3 regions of the Virgibacillus salidurans genome follow, and region 1 is predicted to be linked to each of the others. Evidence: riboswitches for the same ligand, from Rfam matches in the RefSeq annotation. Region 1 holds a riboswitch; each other region holds the start of a gene.
The links. Region 1 has a riboswitch for thiamine pyrophosphate ahead of thiT (energy-coupled thiamine transporter ThiT). Riboswitches for the same ligand answer to the same signal wherever they lie in the genome.

Region 1 (7,420 bases):
GAAAAGAAAATAATCAGGATCTGCTTGTCATTGTTCAGCAGCTTGAAAGTGCGATGAAAAAATTACGTGAAGCTTCTGCTTTTGTCAGCTGTTTAACTGCACAGGATGTGAAGGATGAAAAAGCAAATCTTTTAGAAGGACAGCGTAATGTTCTAAAGGCTGAAATGAGCGGGATCCGAACAAATTTTAATCAAAATTTAGCTGCAATTAATGATGGAACATGGGAAGAACTGCTGACCCAGCCGGAGCTAGTGGAACTTTCTTTTATATTAAATGAAAGTAGAGAACAAGCGAAAAAGCAATTATCTGTAAAAGAAGAAGTATTAATGAATGATTTGGCGGTTGACGGCTATCATGCGTGGAATCAGATGTATGGAACAATAGTCGGAAATATGAGTGTTGAGATTGAAGAGGATGGGGAGGTTAAATCTTATTCTGTCGGACAGGCTTCCAATAAATTAAGCAACCCGGCAAGATCTGTACGTAAACATGTATCCGAACAATTGGATAAAGCGTGGAGCAGTCAGGCTGATTTATTTGCCCAGACACTGAATCATTTGGCTGGGTTCCGTCTACAGAAATATAAACACCGTAACTGGGAAAGTGTGTTAAAAGAACCATTAGCCATTAACCGAATGAAGAAAGAAACTCTTGATACGATGTGGACTGCTATCACAAACAACAAAAGTCATTTTGTTGATTATCTAAAGAAGAAAGCGGAACTATTAGGATTAGAAAAATTAAGTATGTACGATGTTGGAGCACCTTTGACAGATTCAGTTAAACAATCGAGTTATACAGAAGGGGCAGAATTTATTATTGACCATTTTCGTGAATTCAGCCCGAAGATGGCCGATTTCGCACAAATGGCATTTGACAAACGGTGGATTGAAGCAGAAGACCGGCCAGGAAAGCGCCCGGGAGGATTTTGTACAAGTTTTCCGGACAGTGAACAAACACGGATTTTCATGACGTATTCCGGTACTCCGTCCAATATCGCGACTTTGGCCCATGAACTTGGACATGCGTATCATCAACATGTTATGAATGATGTTAATGGATTAAATCAAGGATATGCGATGAATGTTGCTGAAACTGCTTCAACATTTGCAGAAATGATTGTAGCTGATGCATCTGTTAAAAATGCAAAAAATAGTGACGAGAAAAAGGCGTTGTTGGAAGATAAAATTAAACGGAGTGTGGCATTTTTCATGAATATCCATGCACGGTTTATTTTCGAAAATCGCTATTATGAAGAACGTAAACAGGGGATGGTCTCTGTTAACCGATTAAATGAGTTAATGGTTGGGGCTCAGAAAGAAGCATACAATGATGCAGTTACAGACTATGATCCAAACTTTTGGGCTTCGAAATTACATTTCCATATTACAGGAGTACCGTTTTATAATTTCCCTTATACGTTTGGTTATTTATTCAGCCTTGGTATCTATGCGCATGCGAAGGAAAAAGGCGGCAGCTTTGAAGATGATTATATCGCATTATTGTGTGATACAGGCAGCATGAACGTGGAAGATTTGGCAGAAAAACATCTGAATGTAGATTTAACGAAACCGGATTTCTGGGAGAATGCTATTCAATTATGTATCAATGATGTAGAAGAATTTATGGAACTATAACTAAAAAGCTGAGTATCCATTGTCATAGTCTGATAGATAAGGTACAATGATGATAACAAAGAAAGTGAATGAAAAGCCTACAGGGGGAGCCATTTGGCTGAGAGTGAACGATTTTGTTCTTACCCTTCGAACCTGTTAGTTAGTACTAGCGTAGGGATGGTGGTTTTTTGATGGAATAAAAAGTAATGTGAGCAGATTCCTCCATCAGGAAGTCTTCCCCTTGGCATTGCTTTTTTTGTGTGATTTGAAATTGCTTTAAAAAGGGGAGGTAGTAACGTTTGAGTTCCAACAAGATATTATTTCTAATTGAGGTCGCGATTTTCACGTCACTCGCATTGCTTCTGGATATTATCCCGGGCCTATCCTTTAAAATATGGGCGATGGGTGGCTCCATTTCATTTGCGATGATACCAATTTTTATTGTCGCATTCCGCTGGGGACTAAAAGGAGGACTCGTGTCCGGGTTTTTATGGGGATCTTGCAGGTTGCTGTAGGTACAGCTTACATCCTGCACCCGCTGCAAGGGCTGATTGAATACGGGCTTGCCTTTACGGTCCTTGGCTTTGCAGGTGTTTTTGCCAGTCAAGTTCAGCAAGCGGTTAAAGATGGTAGAACAAAAGCTTATCTTTCTTATATCACGTTAGGCGTGCTCTTGGCATCAAGTCTACGTTTTATCGCACATTATTTTGCCGGTATTGTGTTCTTTGAGTCTGCGATTGAGGGGCAGCCTGTCTGGATCTATTCACTCGTTTACAATATATCCTACATGCTTCCTTCATTTATATTGTGTACCGCAATTGTGTTCTTTCTATTCCATAAGCAGCCAAAGACATTACTAAAGGCGGCATAAAAATATTGATTATTCGCTCGCGTTAAGGTAACCTCCAAGTTAGAGGTTACCTTTATATATAAAGGTGGAGATAAATGATGCATGAATTAATTGGTCCGTGCCAAACATGCGGGAAAAATGTATATTGTGAAGACGGATTTTTTGCTGGGGTACATGAAGATGGGCAACTTTTATGCGAAGACTGTGTTCCGCAAAATGAAAATTAAAAGGACAACCGCAAACTGGGTTGTCCTATCTATCTTAAAATAGGTAGCTACCTACATTCTCATTGTTGGTTACGATCAAGAAAATCTTGCCTTCGTCCATTTCTTCTTCATGGTTTTCTGCTTCTGCTTGGGTGAAGCCCATTTCTTCAAGTTTTGTTCTTAATTCATCGCCTTTACTGTTGAACATATTTCCAACTGCTTCCTTGAAGTCCATTTCGCTTAAACCAATTGTATTTGCATCAGCACCGCCTGCAACGCGATCTGTTCTATCATCATCATGTGATAGAATATAAACATCATCTTTATCTATGCCTTTATCTTTTAATATACTTACATCTGTTTTTAAGTGTTCATCATTGAAATATCCTTTAATGAATGGTTTCATATTTAACTCCTCCTTCGCTTTATATAATTAACATTCCCATCTATCATTTAACTAAAACATGTTAAGCTCCCTTTTGTTTGTCGCGCTTTTCTTCTTCCATGCATAGGCTATAGAACTATTCATCATGGGAGGAAGCGTATATGGAGCTGACTATTGCTCACTGGTTGTATGGTTTATTTACACTTGCGATTATAGGAACAATGATTTTTCGAAGAGGTGTTGTACTCCCTTCACTGTTAGGGACATTTGTAATTGCTTGGGTATACAAAGGAAGTATCATTGAAGGATTTACAGCCATTTTTAATGCGAATCTTGTAGCCGCTCAGGAGCTTTTCAGCATATTTTTAATCATTACTTTTATGTTGGCGCTTCTGCATTCCTTACGTGATCTTGGTGCAGACCGGAAAATGATTCAGCCCATCCAGAAGATGATGATTAATGGGCATGTTTCTTATTTTGTTCTTGTTGGCGTGACGTATGTTATTTCGCTTTTCTTCTGGCCGACACCCGCTGTTCCTTTAATTTGCGCTTTACTTGTTCCTGCTGCAGTAAGGGCAGGGTTGCCTGTAATGACAGCTGCAGTTGCGATTGCTATTTCCGGTCAGGGAATGGCTCTTTCCTCTGATTATATTGTGCAAGTAGCACCTAGTCTATCAGCTACTTCTGCTGGCATTGACACTGCTTTGGTTGCCGATAAAGCGTTAGTGCTATCTTTAATAGCTGGGGGACTGCGATCCTTTTGGCATATTTTCTCTATCGAAAATCAATCCGTTCCAAAGAGGATAAATTAAATGACATTGATCTTGAGAAATTACAGTCGACAACAGCATCAACAAATAAACCACAGTCCTTGCATTTAACGATGTGGAGTAAGTTATTTGCTGTTCTGGTCCCATTAGTTCTCGTGGGCGTTGTGGTTTACATGGTTTACGAAAAGCTTATATCCGGCAGAATGAGTGGACTTGAAGGTGGCGATGGAGCAGCTTTTATTGGTGGAGTTGCTGTAATTCTATTGTTATTATCCACTGTCGCTTTTGGACGTGAGCATGCATTGGATTATATCTCGAACCATATCACAGATGGATTTGTATTTGCTTTTAAAGCAATGGGTCCGGTTATTCCAATTGCAGGTTTTTTCTTCCTGGGAAGTGCGGATTTTTCCGGAAGTATTTTGGGCCTAGATGAAAATCCTCCGGCATTGCTGTTTGATCTTGTACAATCTACACAAGCATTTCTACCTGAAAGTGCCCTACTCGCTGCTTTTAGTGTATTGATCATTGGAATAATTACTGGTCTTGATGGCTCAGGATTCTCCGGATTGCCGCTCACCGGTGCCCTGGCTGCCTCACTCGAAACAAGTTCAATTGATGCTGCTACACTTGCAGCTATAGGGCAAATGGGATCGATATGGACTGGTGGAGGAACGCTTGTCGCATGGTCGTCACTCATTGCAATTGCCGGATTTTGCGGTGTTTCTGTGATGGCTCTTGTTCGTAAAAACTTTTTCCCGGTTATTCTCGGCTTATTCCTGTCAACAATTCTTGCTGTAATTATTTTTTAACGAACTACGCGCGCCTAAACCGCCTACATTGGTTTGGGCTTTTACTTTTGTTACAATTTGGTTAAAATGTACTACGTTGGAAATAATAAGAATTGACTTTACGAGGAGGACTTTACATGGCAGATATATCGGGGACAAAAACAATTGTCGAAGCGTCATTAAACGCATTATTGGATGATGAAACATTCCTACCGGATTTACATAGTGCAACAAGGGAAAAAGCTTTTAGTTCACTCGTTTCTATTTTGTCCACCCCAAATCATGTGCATAAATCTTTTTTGAGAGTGCCTTTGGAAAACGGAAAAGTTGTGCGAATTCCGGCTTTTCGGGTGCAGCATAATAATATTATGGGCCCGTATAAAGGTGGGATTCGTTTTCATGAAGCTATAAATGAAGATGAAGTAGTTGAATTATCATCGCTTATGACATTAAAAAGTGCTTTGCATGATATTCCTTTTGGTGGTGGGAAAGGCGGAGTTGTTATTAATCCCAGAGATTATGAAACGAAGGAACTTCATTTAATTAGTAAAAAGTATGTGCAATATTTCAGTGATATTCTTGGACCGGAAAAGGACATCCCTGCACCTGACGTTGGAACCAGCGCGCGTGAGATGGACTGGATGATGGGAGAATATAAGAGCATTCGCCCTGGCATGAAATACCGCAGTAGCTTTACAGGCAAGAGTGTTGTAAATGGGGGATCCTTAGGAAGAAGAGAAGCAACCGGAAAGGGCGTTTACTTTACGTTCCGTTATCTGATGCATGATTTTTTGAATGCGCAACATCAATGGTTAAAAGAGCGGGACAATATTTTTGTGAAAACGGCACTGGATCATGAAGGGAGATCTTTAACGCTAGCCATTCAAGGATTCGGTAATGTGGGTTCCGTTGTAGCACTGGAGGCTTATAAATCACCCCATTTAAATAATAAAGTTGTGTCTGTAAGTGATAAGAATGTGACCCTTTATAATTCGGATGGGATCGATATCCCTGAATTGCTGAAATTTACTACTCGTAATAATAATGAACTGCCTGTCAGTGAAAAAGAACTTAAAGATGTAGATATAAAGGCTGACATCATGGATCGTGATGATATATTGACCCTGAATGTTGATGTGTTATTTTTAGCAGCATTGGGACATCAGGTTCATAAAGAAAATATGGAGGGCATAAAGGCAAGAGTTATTGTAGAAGGTGCCAATGCTCCGCTTACGACAGAGGCTGATGACTTTTTAAGTGATCAGGGAGTTATTATCATACCGGATATTCTAGCGAATGCCGGTGGGGTAATCGTATCTTATCTTGAATGGCTGCAAGGGAGAGATACACAATTTTTATCAGAGGAAGAGGTGTATGAACGCCTTCATGATAAAATGCAGGAGACGCTTGATGTGGTACTTCCGCAGTATTTCGGGGACGCGTTTCCATTACGGAAAAATTGTTATATCCATGCAGTAATGAAATTATCAACGGTGCTTTTTCGGCAGGGAAAATTATACTAAGGATTGACAGAGCTGTTTCTACATAGAGATGGCTCTTTTTTCTTAAATAAAAGTTCTAAATAGTTTACAATTATATCATAATTAAATAAAATGAAAGTTGTACTACATAGAAACAAATAAACATAGCGTTAATTAGGATAAGTCTGAATTAGAAATGAATTGTACAGAAAAAAGTCAGATGATTCCTAAAAAACATGGGGGAGGTTAGAAAAATGCCAGGAATTTTAGTTGCGCTAATAGGTATTATTGTATTAGCCCTAGGATATCGTTATTATTCAAAGTTTGTGGCAGAAAAGATTTACCGCCTGGATCCTGATTATGTTACACCAGCGCATAGGTACAAAGACGGTGTGGATTTCGTGCCAACAAATAAATTTGTGTTATGGGGGCATCATTTCACATCGGTTGCAGGCGCAGCGCCAATAATGGGTCCAGCTGTCGCTTTATATTGGGGATGGCTTCCTGCATTTATATGGGTTATCCTTGGTACTGTTTTTGCTGCAGGGGTACATGATTTTGGTACACTGGTTGTCTCCGTTCGGAATAAAGGGCAATCGATCGGAACACTCGCAAACCGATTAATTGGCCAGCGGGCGAAGATTCTATTTTTATTTATTATCTTAATTTTATTATTAATGGTTAATGCCGTATTTACATGGGTGATTGCAAATTTATTTATTCAGTATCCTTCTAGTGTATTGCCGGTATTTATTCAAATACCGATTGCAATTTGGATCGGATATGCTGTCTACAAAGGCAATAGAAAGATGTTGGGGCCTTCCATAATTGGGCTTGTAGTTATGTATGCGACAGCTATCATAACAAGTAGAGTTGATTTCCTGCAAATTGATCTGGTTGGATACTTCGGTGGAGAGGGAAGTACGGGTTTATTCGGCTTAGGAGCTGTGTCGTCCGCATTTCTAATTTGGATTATTATATTAATGGGTTATGTATATTTTGCATCAACTTTACCTGTTTGGAAATTGCTGCAACCAAGGGACTTTATTAATTCGCATCAGCTTGTTGTGGGACTCGCTATTCTATATTTAGGTTTGCTTTTCTTAAATCCGGAAATGACTGCACCTGTGACAAATTCGAATCCTGATACGTCCTGGTTTCCGCTTCTATTTATCACGATAGCATGTGGAGCTATTTCTGGTTTTCACGGACTGGTTTCATCCGGAACTTCATCCAAACAGCTGAATAAGGAGACGGATGCGCGTTTTGTTGGTTACTTCGGTGCAGTCGGTGAAGGGATATTAGCGTTAATTTCGATTAT
Region 2 (7,420 bases), 1.3 Mb from region 1:
TACCCTGGACAAATGGATGATTCATGCTGTACGCCCAACTTTGTTTAGTTGCAGTTTTCAAGGATTCCGAAAATCGCATTGCTATGTCCTCCTTAAATTTAATGAAAAAAACGTCTACTTAGTATCCTACTTCCACTGCAGCATTCACCATGTACATCAAATCATTTTTATCTTGCTGATCTTCAAGGAAAATGCCGCTTGTCGTTGCCATACCGCCTGTTATAACCTCAACCGAGACACGGCCATATGGAACCATACTCTTAATTTTGTCGTGTTCTAATTGATCCAAATCTTGAGGAATCGCTAGTTTTATATTTATCTTCATATTATTTATGCGCCATCAGGCAGCATACTGCGAATACCGAGCATTGAATTATAATGAATAGCGTCCTTTACAGCACGACACGCTGCCACATTGACATCTTGTCCATGTACATCGAGACCAGTACCGGTTTCTATAAAAAGAATTTTTTCCATAATGAAATTCCTCCATTAACTATAATAATTGTTATGTCCTTGCGTTAGCCAGCTGTTCCATCGGGTGACAGAAATCATTCTGTAAGTCGATCAATACGAGGCAGTTTTCTTATCAAGCAATGACTCCTGCATCATTTACACAACTCCTTCACATCGTTGTATACTTATTGTTCCAGGTGTTGATGAGCAGCAATGGTGTCCTCGTTCAAAAAATATAACTGATCCAAAAAAGTCGGAATAAATGAACCTGGTCCTGTCGCTGTTTTCATGGCTAATTCCGCTGCAATTCCATACCCCGTTACTGCTTCAATGCTTGCTTCGTAAATATCTTCTCCAGCTACACCGGCAAATGCACCGATAACAGAGGTGAGCAAGCAGCCACTGGTCGTGATGTTTTGTAGCATGACGTGTCCATTTTTACAAAGGGAAGTTCTTTTTCCATCTGTGACGATATCCGTTTGGCCGGTCGCAATAACGACCGTTTCATACTTTCGCGCCACTTTTTCAGCAATGGAAGGATCATTTTCTTCAAGAGAACTATCCGGACTCGTTGTCTTTTCCAATGATTCGCCTAAAACCGCAATTTCACCGGCATTGGCACAAATAGCAGCTATTTTAATCTCGGACAGAATTTCATGAATCACAGTTGTACGAAAATCAGTCGCACCAATTGCTATGGGGTCTAAAAAAACCGGTACTCCCGCTTCATTTGCAGCTCTTCCTGCTACCATCATTGCTTCTGCCCGGGCTTTGCTTAAAGTTCCTAAATTTAATATAACAGCATCCGCCTTCCTTGCCATTTCGTCTGCTTCTTCTGGCATGTTGGAAATCGAAGGAGAGGTGCCCACAGCTATCAATCCATTTGCTATAAAATTGGAACCTACTTCGCTCATAATATTATAGATCAGCGGTGATTTTTTTCTTGTTTTCATCAGGTATTGCATGATAAGACCCCTTTCTTTTAAAATTGAATAAGAAAACTTAATTATGGGAAGAATTGCTCCTACTGACCACTCGTTAAACCAAAATTGAGAATTCCTGCTCCTCCTGTTAGATACGTTCCGGTAATCGTTAATGCATCGTATTTTTGTCATTTTATCAATCCTTTTCCATGACATGCGAGGGAAGCGATTAAAATAATGTTTCTTAAATGTGATGTTTGCTTATTTTTTTAACTCTTGCAACAATCATCCACCCTATTAATGAACCTGTTATACTACTAACCAAAAATGACGGCATGAAAAAAAGGGCTCCAACTGAACTTCCCATTAGCAGCTTAGCAAAAGGAACGGAAAATAATGAGGAAATGACCCCGGTCCCAATGATTTCTCCAATAACTGCCCACCTGTATTTGCGAAATTTGTTATAAAGATACCCTGAAAGGAAGGCACCGATCATTCCCCCAGGAAAAGCCAATACCGAACTAGTGCCAGTCAAAACACGGAGCAGCCCAATCATAAATGCAACACTTACAGCTGGCTTTGTTCCAAGTATAACAGCTGCCATAACATTGACGGTATGTTGAACTGGATACGCCATCAGTAGACGTGCTGGAAACCAAATAGAGCCAATTGTTCCAATAGCCACAAAAATGGCCATCATGGTCAACATTCGTGTTCGATTCATATATCGTGTTTCCCCTTTTCAAGAAAATGATTAGCTCTTCATATTAATTGTTCTTATTTGTCTCGCAGACCCAATCATTTAGGAAACAGCTAAAAAATAAAGAGCCAAGTCTATAAATAAGACCTGGCTCGAATAATCGATTTTATTTCTTCGACTACTTCCCTCCGCTGGTATTAACCAGATCAGGTCTGTAAGAGTCGGAAAGCTCCACGCTTTCCTCTCAGCCCGCATTTTGGGCACCTCTAGTAGTTACTTTTTATTAACTTATTATTCTCATCCTAACACAAGAAAGGGGTCTGTCAAGTATTTACGGGAACCATTGTTGTTGGAGAACCTCGAGTCTCCTCGGAACAGAGCACCTCCTCCTTAATGACTTGATCCACTGGCTTTATAACCCGTATTCGCCTTCACCTTCACCTCCGCATAGCGTCTCAGATCTTTTTCTTTAGAAAGAATCGTCCCAAGATAACCGCCCAAGAAGCCTATTGGAACGGAAACGAGTGCAGGATTATCCAGCGGGAAGATAGGCTCCCCGGTAAATAATGCCGCTCCCTCGACTGGTGAAAACACACTCGGACTGATAGACACCAGTACCAACGCTGAAATCAATCCGCTTAGCATCGCGGTAACGGCACCTGACGTGTTGAACCGTTTCCAGTAAACCGTGTACAGGATTACCGGCAAATTGGCACTTGCCGCAATACAGAAGGCAAGTGAAACAAGGAACGCCACATTAAGATATTGGGCAAACAGCGCGAGAACAATGGCCAGCACCGATACGATCAGGGAAGCCGTACGAGCTGCAACTACCTGCTCTTTTTCCGACGCTTTTCCTTTTTTGATTATTTGCCCATAAAAGTCATGGGCCAATGCCGAGGCTCCTGAGAGCACAAGGCCCGCGACCACAGCCAGAATCGTGGCAAATGCGACCGCTGATATGAAAGCAAACAGGAGATCTCCGCCAATTGCTTGTGCCAGTAACGGTGCTGCCATATTTCCTGCCGGGTTGGCCTGAAGAATCGCACTTTCCCCGACAAACGCCGCTGCACCAAACCCTAAAAATAAGGTCAATATATAAAAGGCTCCGATCACCCATGTTGCCGTAATGACCGAGCTTCTTGCTGTTTTAGCATCCCTTACCGTGAAAAAGCGCATGAGAATATGCGGTAATCCAGCAGTACCAAGCACAAGTGCCAGCATCAGGGAGATCGTCCCCAGCGAGTCGGTATACTGCAGCCCCGGCTCCAAATAAGCCGCACCATGACTGGTGGCCGTTTTCATATCAGTAAACATTTGTCCAATATTAAAGTTGAACCTGAGCAGAACGAGAAACGACATGATAACCATACCAGCCATTAGAAGCACAGCTTTCACAATCTGCACCCAGCTTGTCGCTGTCATCCCACCAAACAGTACATAAACTGTCATCATGACACCAACAATCAGAACGGCCAGCCAATAATCAATCCCGAATAAAAGCTGAATCAAGGCACCTGCGCCAACGAGCTGGGCGATCATGTAAAACGTGCTGATCGTCACCGTGCTAAATGCAGCTGCTCCCCTCACCTTTCTCGCATCAAAGCGAGAATTGATCATATCTGCAAGCGTGTATTTACCCAGATTCCTTAACGGCTCGGCAACCAGAAACATGACGACCAGGTAGGCAATCAGGAATCCGATCGAGTAAAAGAAGCCGTCAAAACCATAAAGCGCAATTGCCCCGGCAATCCCCAAAAAGGAAGCAGCCGATAAGTAATCTCCCGCAATGGCTAGCCCGTTTTGCATCCCGGTCAGACCGCCGCCTGCGGTATAGAAATCACCGGCTGTCTGGGTCTGTTTCGCAGCAAAATAGGTAATCACTAGCGTCAGAAGGACAATAGCAAGAAAGAGAATAATAACTGTCGGGCTCATTTATCATTACCTCCTTTCTGTATTTTTTCGATGATTTTATCCGCCTGTTTGTCAAACGTATTCGCCTTCTTCACATAAACCATACACAACACCCATGTCATCACAAACTGGGCAAAGGCAAACAGCCACACCCAGGAAATATCTCCGATCGCCGGTGTGTTCAGAAAGGTCGTATACGTTGTCAAAATCGGCAGCAAGAAGTAAAAGATCAGGAAAAAAATCGTCCATGGAACAATAAATTTTTTCTTGTCTTTCATAAATTTTTTAAACGATGGGCTATTAGCAACCTTTACGTAATCAACTTCTTTCTCTTTCTGCTGCTGATATTCTTTTTCTAAAGCCATGTGTATCCTCCTTGTTTTGTCATTGAATATATGCCGAAGCTGAATATTCACATTATTGTCAGCCTGTAATTGAATTTTGCTGCATATACCCTCCTTCAATTTGAAAGCGCTTGCTAAAAGTATAAAGAAGAAGAAAAACGCTGTGGGAAAATCCGTTTCAATGGTAGAAATCCTTGCACGAATGGTCGCCATACCGTTATCAATTGCCGAAAATATTAAATAATTGCTTTCTCGCTGCGCGGCTTACTGGTATCGTAGTCTGGTTTTTGTCCTTCAAAGTCACATTGCTTGTGCCATTAAACCATGGAGTAATTTCCTGCACATGATCCAAATTCACCAGATAGCTCCGGTGTGTCCGGAAAAAGGAGTGCCCTTTTAGTTTGTGTTCCAACTCCTGCAGGGTCATTTTACTTGTAATCACCTGATTCTCTGTATGTATTTCCAGCATTCGTTTAAAAGGGGCAGCATAATAAATCGATTCCGGTGCCACCACCATCATCCGCTCGTCATCATCAATCAGCAGTTTTCCCGGTGTCGGTGTCGTCTGTTGCTGGTAAGCAGCTACTTCTTTTTTGGATCTCAATTGCTCAAGTTTATTGCGTGCCCGCTGCATTGCTGTTTGAAAGCGCTCCGCATCATACGGCTTCAATATATAGTCGACCGCTTCGATTTCAAAGGCTGTCACCGCATATTCCTCGTAAGCGGTGGTGAATATAAACAGCGGTGGGGCCAGGTAAGCAAGCTCGGTAATCTTTTTCGCTGCCTCCACCCCATGCATCCCCGGCATATGAACATCTAAAAATACCACCTCCGGTTCATGCTCCACGTATAATTCGATTAACTGCTCTCCTGTCACTGCACTTGGACAGGCAATCACATCCGGTTCGTCTTTCAGTAAATACGTCAGTTCCTCCCTTGCCAGCTCCTCATCCTCACAGACCATGACATGAATACTCATTGCAATACCTTCTCCCTTTTTTCTGCTTTGTAGAAAAAATAAAAAACTAAATTGTAACTTCTTGTCAGCAGAGGACTCGATCAACTCCAGCACCAACGGCTAGTATGCTTCCGTTTTTGTTTCAATCTGAAAACTCACTTCACTACCACCCTCCGGCAGATTTCTTGCCACGAGACGCGCATCTTCCCCAAGCAGGCTGATCAGACGCTGGTTAACATTGTATAAACCTGTTCCACTGTTTTTCTTTTCCATCCGTACTACCTGGCCGGCCTCTCTAACAATATCCTCCGGAAAACCAATACCATTATCGCGAACGCTGACATGGACATGACCGGCAACTTTCACGATGCGGACCTCAATTTCCCCGCCTTCCGTAACCGTAGCCAATCCGTGCTGCACACTGTTTTCAACGAGCGGCTGAATGGTCGATGGCGGAATGGAAAGCTCCGCCAACTCCTCTGGCTGCACAAATTGAATATCCAGCCGGCTGGAAAAACGCCGCTGAACAATATCGATATACGCCTGCACGTGCTGGCATTCCTTATCCATGGAAATCAGCTGTTCAGAGACCAATTTAATATTAAATCGCATAAAATGAGCCAGTTTCACCGTAATATGGCGCGCTTCCGCAGGATCTTTGCGGACAAGTGCCGCAATCATGTGAAGCGTATTAAACAGAAAATGCGGATTGATTTGCGCCTGCAGATTACGAAGCTCAGCATCACGGCTGTACAGCTCTAGCCGCTCTCCTTTTATCGTTTGAAGCTGATTGGAAATAAGTTGACCCAACCCTCTTGCCAGCATCAATTCCACCGGACGAATATGCTGGGATTTCTTAAAATATAGCTTAATCAGTCCTGTCGCTTCATTTCCTTCCATAATCGGGATAATGATCGCCGCCTCTAATGGACATTTTTCCTGTTCGCACTCTATATCCTCTCGGGAATGGGCGATGAGCATTTGCCCCTCAGCAATCGCCCGCTTGGATAAATCGGTGGTGATTTGGTTACCCACCAAATGATGGTCATGCCCCAATCCGCGGTGTGCCATGATTTCTTTCTCGGTTGTTACACTAACTGCTGCCAATTTCAGCCGCTCATACAAAAGATCAGCAATCCCATTTGCCCGCTCAGCAATCGATTCGTTTTTTAAATAGGGAATGGCTTCCTCAGCCAGCGCCAATGCCTGTCTCGCCGCCTGTGCTGCCTCATTTTCCTGCTCCCTGAGAACAATCCCAATCATGGCGGTAAATATCGCTATGGCAATACTGTTGGAAAGCACCACAGGCAAACCGATCGTGTTGACCACCGCGATCATATCCATAGTAGTTGTATCAAAAATCAGCAGCAAATGTATCAGCAAAATTGGTGGAAAAACTCCGATGAACAAAGCCTTCATCGGTGAAATCACCCTTTCCCGGGAAAAGAACCGGGCAGTATACCCTGCCAAAAGCCCAGTCAGCGGGTTGACCAAACTGTTGGCCAAAAAGCCGACCCCGCCGAGCATAAACAGATGCGCACCAGCAATGACCCCTGCTCCGGCACCAACCAGCGGACCGCCCAAAAGCCCAGCAATCACAATCGCGACAAGGCTGGAGCTAACAATCATCTGATCATCCTCCACTGTCCAGACGAAATTCCTTAGCACAGTAAAGTCCTCCGTAATCACTACCCCGGTAATCGTGCCGGCAATTCCAAACAAACCAAACATCCCAGCATGAATCAGCGCCATTTTCCCGCTGAATTCCCGGTAAATTAGAGACCGGAACCCCGGAATTCTCGTCAGGACGAAAGCAATCACCAATAACAAGCCTAATCGTTCAAACAGGATAATCGTAAGTTCCATCATCGGCGTTCACTCCCAGCATCCATCCCGGTGTGCGCCTTTACAGTGAATTTTGCAAAATCTGCGGCGTTTTCTGGTGTCTTTCCGGAAAATATCGTCCCTAAATAGGCGCCCAGAAACCCGAATGGAATGGCGATAATACCGGGATTATAAAGCGGGATCAGCGGCTCGCGTAATATCCATCCATGATCCGGATGCATGATATGCGGGCCAAACAAGACTAGGACAAACGCACCGGCGAGTCCAGTGATCATCCCGG
Region 3 (7,420 bases), 1.8 Mb from region 1:
GGTTTCTATTGTTGGCATCGATCATATTGGGATTGGCCTGGATTTATGTGACATGCTAAATAAATATGTAAAAAATCGCACCGCATTTGATGTTGTCCGCAATCACGGAGCGCTTGAGGATTTAACAGAGTCACTGCTGGAGCGCGGTTTTGAAAAGGATGATATTTTGAAAATTTATGGTGAGAATATGCTGCGGGTTTATCGGGAGGTACTCTCGTAAGTTAGTTTAATCGGGCGGGAGCGGGGACCCGCCCTTTTTCTGCCATATGAATGGCTATGGAGGGTACTTTCACAAAGAATGCTTATAAGAGACAACATAGAAAGAGAATTTAGCATCACGTGAAAACTTCAGTTTAGCATAACCTAAACTCATAACAATATTCCCATCCCAAACCAAAAAAAGGATCCCCTACCTAAGCAGAGAATCCTCATCTATTCCTCTCCATTTTTCTAAGTAATCTTCTTAGCCTGTCCACAACAGGTCGCCTTCCTCCCATGACGACTCCTGACAATTCTGCAAAAATATGTAGGAGCGCGAGTACAAAAAACGTGACAATAAATGCCGTTGAGATGGATGCAAAAGAAAACAGGATGGCCAGTGCACCGAATAAGGCACTGAACGCGTACATAATCATGACTGTTTTCCGGTGACTGTATCCTCCGGCAATCAGCTGATAATGGAGATGCTTGTTATCCGGCATCATGATGTTTTCCTTATTGTAGGCTCTTCGGACAATGGCTAACAATGTATCAAATATCGGCACCGCTAACACCACAACAGGGATGATGAAACCGAATAACGCGATATTTTTAAACAACCCGAGCATGGAAACTACTGCGATCATGTAGCCGAGAAAATTGGAACCTGTATCACCCATATATATTTTTGCAGGATAAAAATTGTGATACAGAAATCCGAGATTGGCACCGATCAATACAATACATAAATATGCGACGATGATTTGCACGTCAATTAGTGCCATGATGAATATACTTGTCAGGGCAATTGTCGCCACCCCTGTAGCAAGGCCATCCAGCCCATCGATTAGATTGATCGCGTTGGTGATGCCAACAACCCAGAGCACTGTGATAAACACACTGAAAAAGCCAAGATCTACCATGCCGATGATTGGCAGGGTTACGCGTTCAATGATAAGTCCCGACGAAATAAGAAATGACGCTGCAATAAGTTGTCCCGTAAGCTTGATAACAGGTCTGATGCTGAAGCGGTCATCGAGTGCACCAGTTAGGACGATGACAATCGCTCCAAGTAAAATTTCCGGCAGGTGCTCGTGAGTCGGCTGCAGGTAAAGCGCACCAAAAAAAGCACCAATAAAGATGGCTATTCCACCAAGTCTCGGTGTTATTTGCGTATGTATTTTCCTTCTATTTGGCAGATCAACCGTCCCTATCTTAATCGCCAATTTTTTCACGGGATAGGTTACTAAAAAAGTCGCAACAAGTGCAATCATAAATGCGATAAATAAATCGACATAATTATACATAGGAATCTCCTAAAATTCATGATTTCTATTCATCTGAGGTAGCGTATCGTCTGCCTTTGATTATATCGAATACATTACTACATATGCAAACGTAACATGATTCGACAAATTTCGGGGCGTGCCTGTCACTGTTCGGGCTTTACATCTTGGGTTATTCTGTGGCATACTGTTTTTGTATTCGATTCCTGAAAATTTTATATTTTAATGTGGGGGGGCTGGTTTAAGCTGGCTGAGATTGTATCCGTATGATACTGACCCTTGGAACCTGATCTGGTTGGTACCAGCGGAGGGAACATAGTCATATTTTAAAACATGATGAATGTTTATCCTATGCGCTAAAGGGCTAACCTTTAGCGCATTTTTTATTTTAAAGGAGGAGAAAAATGAGTAGAACATACTTTTTGTTATTTTTATCTATCGTTCTATTTTTTACAGTAGGGTGTGGGCAGGATGAAGCAGCTACAGAAGGGGGTGAAAATGACCTAACACCGGTTTCCTTTGTCCTGGACTGGACGCCGAATACAAATCATACCGGAATATATGTCGCAAAGGAAAATGGTTATTTTGAAGAGGAAGGGCTTGATGTCGAAATTATGTTACCAGGGGAAGCTGGCGCAAATCAATTACTCGCTTCAGGACAGGCAGATTTTGGTGTTAGTTATCAGGAAGGACTAACGCAGGCTCGCGTGGAGGGGCTTCCGCTCGTTTCGATTGCAGCGGTCCTGCAGCATAATACGGCTGGCTATGCGTCACCTGTAGACAAAAACATTACAGAACCAACGGATTTTGAAGGAAAAATATATGGTGGAACCGGCAGCACGCTGGAACAAGCTATGATGCAAACCATCATGGAAGAAAATAATGCGAATATTGATGAGGTCGAATTCCTGCCTATTGGTGACGCCGACTTTTTCACAGCGGTTGAGCGTGATGTCGACTTCTCGCTTGTTTATTACGGCTGGACAGGTGTTGAAGCCGAATTAAGAGACGAACCATTAAATATGGTATATCTTACTGATTTTTCCGAGGAGCTCGATTACTATACGCCGATTCTAGCAACAAGTGAAGAAATGATTGAAACCGATTCAGAAACAGTTGAAGCATTTGTACATGCAGCAGCAAAAGGCTATGAATTTGCAATCGAAAACCCGGAAGACGCCGCTTCTATTTTAATAGATAGTGAGCAGGAGCTGGATCCGGATTTGGTGAGGGCAAGTCAGGAGTGGATATCACCAAGATACCAGGATGATGCAAAGCGTTGGGGTATTCAAGAACATGAAAGATGGGAGAGTTTTACTAATTGGATGTTCGAAAATGGAATAATTGAGAACGAACTTGAGGTGGACCAAGCATTTACAAATGAATTTTTACCAAGTGAGGAGTGATTTTCAGGTGGCGAATTCAATCATAAGTATTCAAATTATCCCGAAAGTAGAGGCGGGTGAAAACGCCTATTCTTATGTAGACGCGGCAATTGCTGTGATCGATGATGCAAATGTAACGTATCACGTTCATCCGCTTGAAACAACGATGGAAGGTGAACTATCCGAATTGCTGCAAGTGATTAAGAAAATGAATGACAAAATGATTGCAATGGGGGCGGGCAATGTCATCTCACAGGTGAAGATACTCCATCAGCCGGCAGGGATTGCTATGGATGCGTTAACGGAGAAATACCAATGAAAAAATTATTGCAGATAGGATGGCGGCCGGTTGCTGCCATCTTTATCCTGATTGGTTTATGGCAGCTGGCAACACAGGTTTTTTCGATTGAAACATGGTTACTCCCTGCCCCAACAGATATTGTTCGTGAAGGGATAGATGTGTTTCCTGGCTTCCTGACACATCTTCTGGCAACAACACAGTTATCCATTACAGGATTTATCATCGGGACGTCGGTCGGCTTGTTGAGTGCCACGCTCTTGCATCTGTCGCCACGCATGCGGGAGACATTTTATCCGTTTTTAATTCTCTCGCAAAACCTGCCCGTTATTGTACTTGCACCATTGCTTGTCATTTGGTTTGGATTTGGTTCCTTGCCAAAATTGATTGTCATTACAATCGGATGTTTTTTCCCGATTGCAGTATCTGCCTTAGGTGGATTTCAGCAAACCAACCGGGAGTTGACCTACTACATGAAAATGATGGGTGCCAGCAAATTACAATTGTTTTGGAAACTGGAGTTGCCTCATGCGTTGCCTGCGATTTTTTCCGGTTTGAAAATAGCGGGAACTTACAGCGTGATGGCTGCAGTTATCGCTGAATGGCTGGGAGCTCAAGAAGGAATTGGTGTGTTTATGACACTCGCTTCTTCATCTTATCAGACACCACGTGTATTCGTTGCAATTATTGTTGTTATGCTGCTTAGCCTAACAGTTATTGGTCTGATTACCTTGCTGGAGCGAAGATTGATACGGTGGTAAAAGAAAGGAGAACAATGATGAAGCTCGCATTACGGAATATCAGCAAATCCTTTGGAGATAAACAAATACTGGATAGCATTTCATTCGATGTTCAAGATGGTGAATTCGTCTCATTGATTGGGCCTTCCGGGAGTGGCAAAAGTACATTATTCAACTTAATTGGTGGGTTATTTGCACCTGACAGTGGTGAAATATTTATGAATGAAAAAGAGATTACAAGGAGGAGCGGCCATATTGGCTATATGCCACAGCAAGCCTCCCTCTTCCCATGGCGCTCGGTCATGCAAAACGTATTGCTTGGCCAGGAGCTGCAGGGCATAAAAGAAAAAGACCGCGCAATGAAGATGCTAGAAAAAGCAGGACTTGGCGACGTTGCTCTTGCCTACCCACACGAACTATCCGGTGGCATGAAGCAGCGCGTCGCCTTTATTCGGGCTCTCTTAAGTCCACAATCTTTCATGTGCTTGGATGAGCCTTTCTCTGCGCTGGACGAGTTTACACGTCTGGATATGCAAAAATGGCTGCTCTATATTTGGGAGGAAGACCAGCAATCTGTTCTATTTGTGACACATAACATTGAAGAAGCATTGTTTTTGTCAGATAAAATCATTATCCTTTCTACTAATCCGGCGCATGTAAAAAAAGAGATCATCATCCCCTTTTCCAGACCGAGAAATGAAGACATTTTACTCACCTCCGAATTTCTAGAATGGAAAAAATACGTAATGGAGACAGTACAAGCTTGATGACATGATTCGACAAAATCCGGGGCGTGCCTGTCACTGTTACATGTGGTAAAATGATTATGGTTTTTTAATAATAATCAGATAAGACCTGAGGAGGTGTGATGATGGCGTATATTTTTGTTGCTGCGGCGGTGTTGGCTGTTATTCCGATCTTAGTTCTTTTTAAAGTGAATATGGAAAAGTTGAAGGAAGATCCTGGACAGCGAAATAAGGTTCAAAGTCATTTTATGATCGGGGTCGCTGTGAGTGAGGTCATTCCGCTTATACTGCTGGTTTTTGGATTTATGGGGACGAATCAAGTAGATAGCATGAGCGAATTATACATACCTGGATTAATTATACTTTTATTGATGGGATTTGCAGCTTTCTTTATTTTTCTGCAGAGGAAAGTGGATGTAAATCCGGAAACAAAGGATACGATAAACTCCTTTGCCGCAATTAGCGCCGCGCTTGTCAATGCTATACCGATCGTAGCGCTAGTTGCTCTGTTTATGATGGCGCCTTAATTATTATTTTATTTGACTGATCAAGCAGTCCTCGATCGACTCATTGAGGGCTGTTTTCATCTATATTATTGAATTCGACAATAATCAACAAAAACCGGGTGGTGACAGGCACTGAAATCCCCTCCAACCTGCTTTAGTTGATTTAAAACTTTTTCCCCTTTAAAATGAATAATTATGGACTCACGTAGAAATGAGGGAATTTCTATTGAATAATCAACAAAACCCAAAGGCAATTATTGTTATTTTTGGGGCAACAGGCGATTTAGCGAAACGAAAATTATTTCCATCTATTTATAGGCTTTATCAAAATGGGAAAATTGATGATGACTTTGCAGTGATTGGTCTTGCACGGAGGCCGTGGACCAATGAAATATTGCGTGACAATGTAGAACAATCGATTAAGGAAACAAATGCTTCCAAATCGGATGTAGATAAATTTACATCACATTTTTATTACCAGTCCTTTGATGTTACGGAAGCCTCTTCTTATCAGGGGTTAAATGATTTAATGCAGGAACTGGAAGGGATGTATAATACAAATGGCAACCGAATATTCTACTTGGCGATGGCACCGGAATTTTTCGGAACAATTGCAGTTAACTTGAAGGATTACTGCTTAGAGATGAGCTCCGGCTGGTCACGCCTTGTAATCGAGAAGCCATTTGGCCATGACCTGCCATCTGCGAGAGCGTTGAACAGCCAAATTCGTGAGGCGTTTGATGAGGATCAGATTTATCGAATTGACCATTATTTAGGCAAGGAAATGGTTCAAAACATTGAAGTGATCCGTTTTGCCAATGGAATATTCGAGCATCTATGGAACAATCGGTTCATTTCAAACATTCAAATCACCTCCAGTGAATCACTGGGTGTCGAGGAACGCGCACGTTATTATGATCATTCCGGAGCTACCCGGGACATGGTTCAAAATCATATGTTACAGATGGTGGCATTACTCGCTATGGAGCCGCCCATTAAACTAACAACCGATGAAATTCGTTCGGAAAAAATCAAGGTACTAAGGGCACTCCGCCCCATTGACGATAGTGAAGTGGATGAGAATTTCGTCCGCGGACAGTATGGCAGTGGTCATTTGCATGGAAAGGATGTGCAGAGTTATCGCGGGGAAACGGATGAATTAAAAGATTCGCATACGGAAACATATGTGGCAGGTAAAGTTATGATTGATAATTATCGCTGGGCCGGGGTCCCTTTTTATATTCGGACAGGCAAGCGTATGGCCGAAAAATCAACCAATATCGTTGTTGAATTTAAGGACATTCCGATGAATCTGTATTCGGAGGATGACGGGAACAAAAACCCGAATTTACTTGTCATTAATATCCAGCCAAATGAGGGGATTACGCTGTTTTTAAATGCGAAGAAAGCAGGCCACGGCTCTGCCGCACAGCCTATTCAGCTTTCCTATAATAATAATGGTGTGCATGGGATCAATACACCCGAAGCGTACGAAAAACTGCTCTATGACTGTATGCTTGGGGATGCAACAAACTTTACACATTGGGATGAGGTAGCATTCTCTTGGGCGTACATTGACGCTATTTTAAATGCATGGTCCAGACGAACGCCTGACTTTCCAAATTACACTTCAGGATCCATGGGGCCAAAAGAAGCGGATGATCTGCTTGCCAAAGATGGCTTTCATTGGTGGCCGATAAGAGATGTAGTACAATAAGAGGATCTTTTTGAAGGAATGCCTGTTTATAAAAATAAAGAAGGGTGCCGCTGGATTGCGGCGCCCTTCTTTATTTTTATTGGGAGGTGGATTCGCGAGTGGGGCGGGTCTATCCTGATTCGAAGGGTCTGTCTCCCGTTTTGAAGCAGTGCTCTCCCGATTTGGATACGCTCTCTCCCGTTTTAGATGTTTTCTCTCCCGATTCAAAGCGCCACCCTCCCGTTTAGGTGGCCTTCTCTCCCGTTCCACCTCGCCTCCAGTCAAGTACATTTTATTGTGTAAAATCCTATTTACAAGTTTATAGCCACTTTATAGTATTTAGTTGAATCTGTTTTGGAAAGGAGGGGTACCACTCCTTTCCAAAACAAATTTTCGCGCGCGATCAGGCCATGCTAGTCCCTTTTGAATATGGGTCTTTTCTTTTGCTCTTCTTCCTCATAATCCATTAATACAGCTCCAATCAGGCGGAATGCTGATTGCGTATTAGGAAAGATACGTATCACTCTTTCCCTGCGTCTTACCTCTTGATTAAGGCGTTCGAGGG

Region 2: it holds a riboswitch for thiamine pyrophosphate, as region 1 does, so the genes downstream of both, thiW (energy coupling factor transporter S component ThiW) here and thiT (energy-coupled thiamine transporter ThiT) in region 1, are expected to answer to the same signal.
Region 3: it holds a riboswitch for thiamine pyrophosphate, as region 1 does, so the genes downstream of both, KFZ58_RS16505 (ABC transporter substrate-binding protein) here and thiT (energy-coupled thiamine transporter ThiT) in region 1, are expected to answer to the same signal.

The regions. Positions count from the first base shown of each region.
Region 1 is NZ_CP074373.1:1,530,113-1,537,532, forward strand. Features, by position in the region: partial or broken gene KFZ58_RS07895 (M3 family oligoendopeptidase) at 1-1,637, shown strand, start outside; TPP riboswitch at 1,710-1,811, shown strand; partial or broken gene thiT (energy-coupled thiamine transporter ThiT) at 1,916-2,487, shown strand; gene KFZ58_RS19165 (hypothetical protein) at 2,562-2,693, shown strand; gene KFZ58_RS07905 (YflT domain-containing protein) at 2,728-3,078, opposite strand; partial or broken gene KFZ58_RS07910 (hypothetical protein) at 3,219-4,639, shown strand; gene KFZ58_RS07915 (Glu/Leu/Phe/Val family dehydrogenase) at 4,756-6,141, shown strand; gene KFZ58_RS07920 (carbon starvation CstA family protein) at 6,354-7,420, shown strand, end outside.
Region 2 is NZ_CP074373.1:237,986-245,405, reverse strand. Features, by position in the region: gene tenA (thiaminase II) at 1-79, opposite strand, end outside; partial or broken gene KFZ58_RS01370 (Lin0512 family protein) at 119-477, opposite strand; gene thiM (hydroxyethylthiazole kinase) at 642-1,421, opposite strand; gene thiW (energy coupling factor transporter S component ThiW) at 1,624-2,103, opposite strand; TPP riboswitch at 2,246-2,357, opposite strand; gene KFZ58_RS01355 (solute symporter family protein) at 2,470-4,014, opposite strand; gene KFZ58_RS01350 (DUF485 domain-containing protein) at 4,011-4,358, opposite strand; gene KFZ58_RS01345 (LytR/AlgR family response regulator transcription factor) at 4,558-5,316, opposite strand; gene KFZ58_RS01340 (LytS/YhcK type 5TM receptor domain-containing protein) at 5,416-7,164, opposite strand; gene KFZ58_RS01335 (solute symporter family protein) at 7,161-7,420, opposite strand, start outside.
Region 3 is NZ_CP074373.1:3,308,680-3,316,099, forward strand. Features, by position in the region: gene KFZ58_RS16495 (dipeptidase) at 1-220, shown strand, start outside; gene KFZ58_RS16500 (glycosyltransferase family 4 protein) at 429-1,505, opposite strand; TPP riboswitch at 1,704-1,814, shown strand; gene KFZ58_RS16505 (ABC transporter substrate-binding protein) at 1,889-2,890, shown strand; gene KFZ58_RS16510 (thiamine-binding protein) at 2,898-3,188, shown strand; gene KFZ58_RS16515 (ABC transporter permease) at 3,185-3,928, shown strand; gene KFZ58_RS16520 (ABC transporter ATP-binding protein) at 3,943-4,674, shown strand; gene KFZ58_RS16525 (hypothetical protein) at 4,779-5,180, shown strand; gene zwf (glucose-6-phosphate dehydrogenase) at 5,386-6,876, shown strand; gene KFZ58_RS16535 (IS256 family transposase) at 7,269-7,420, opposite strand, start outside.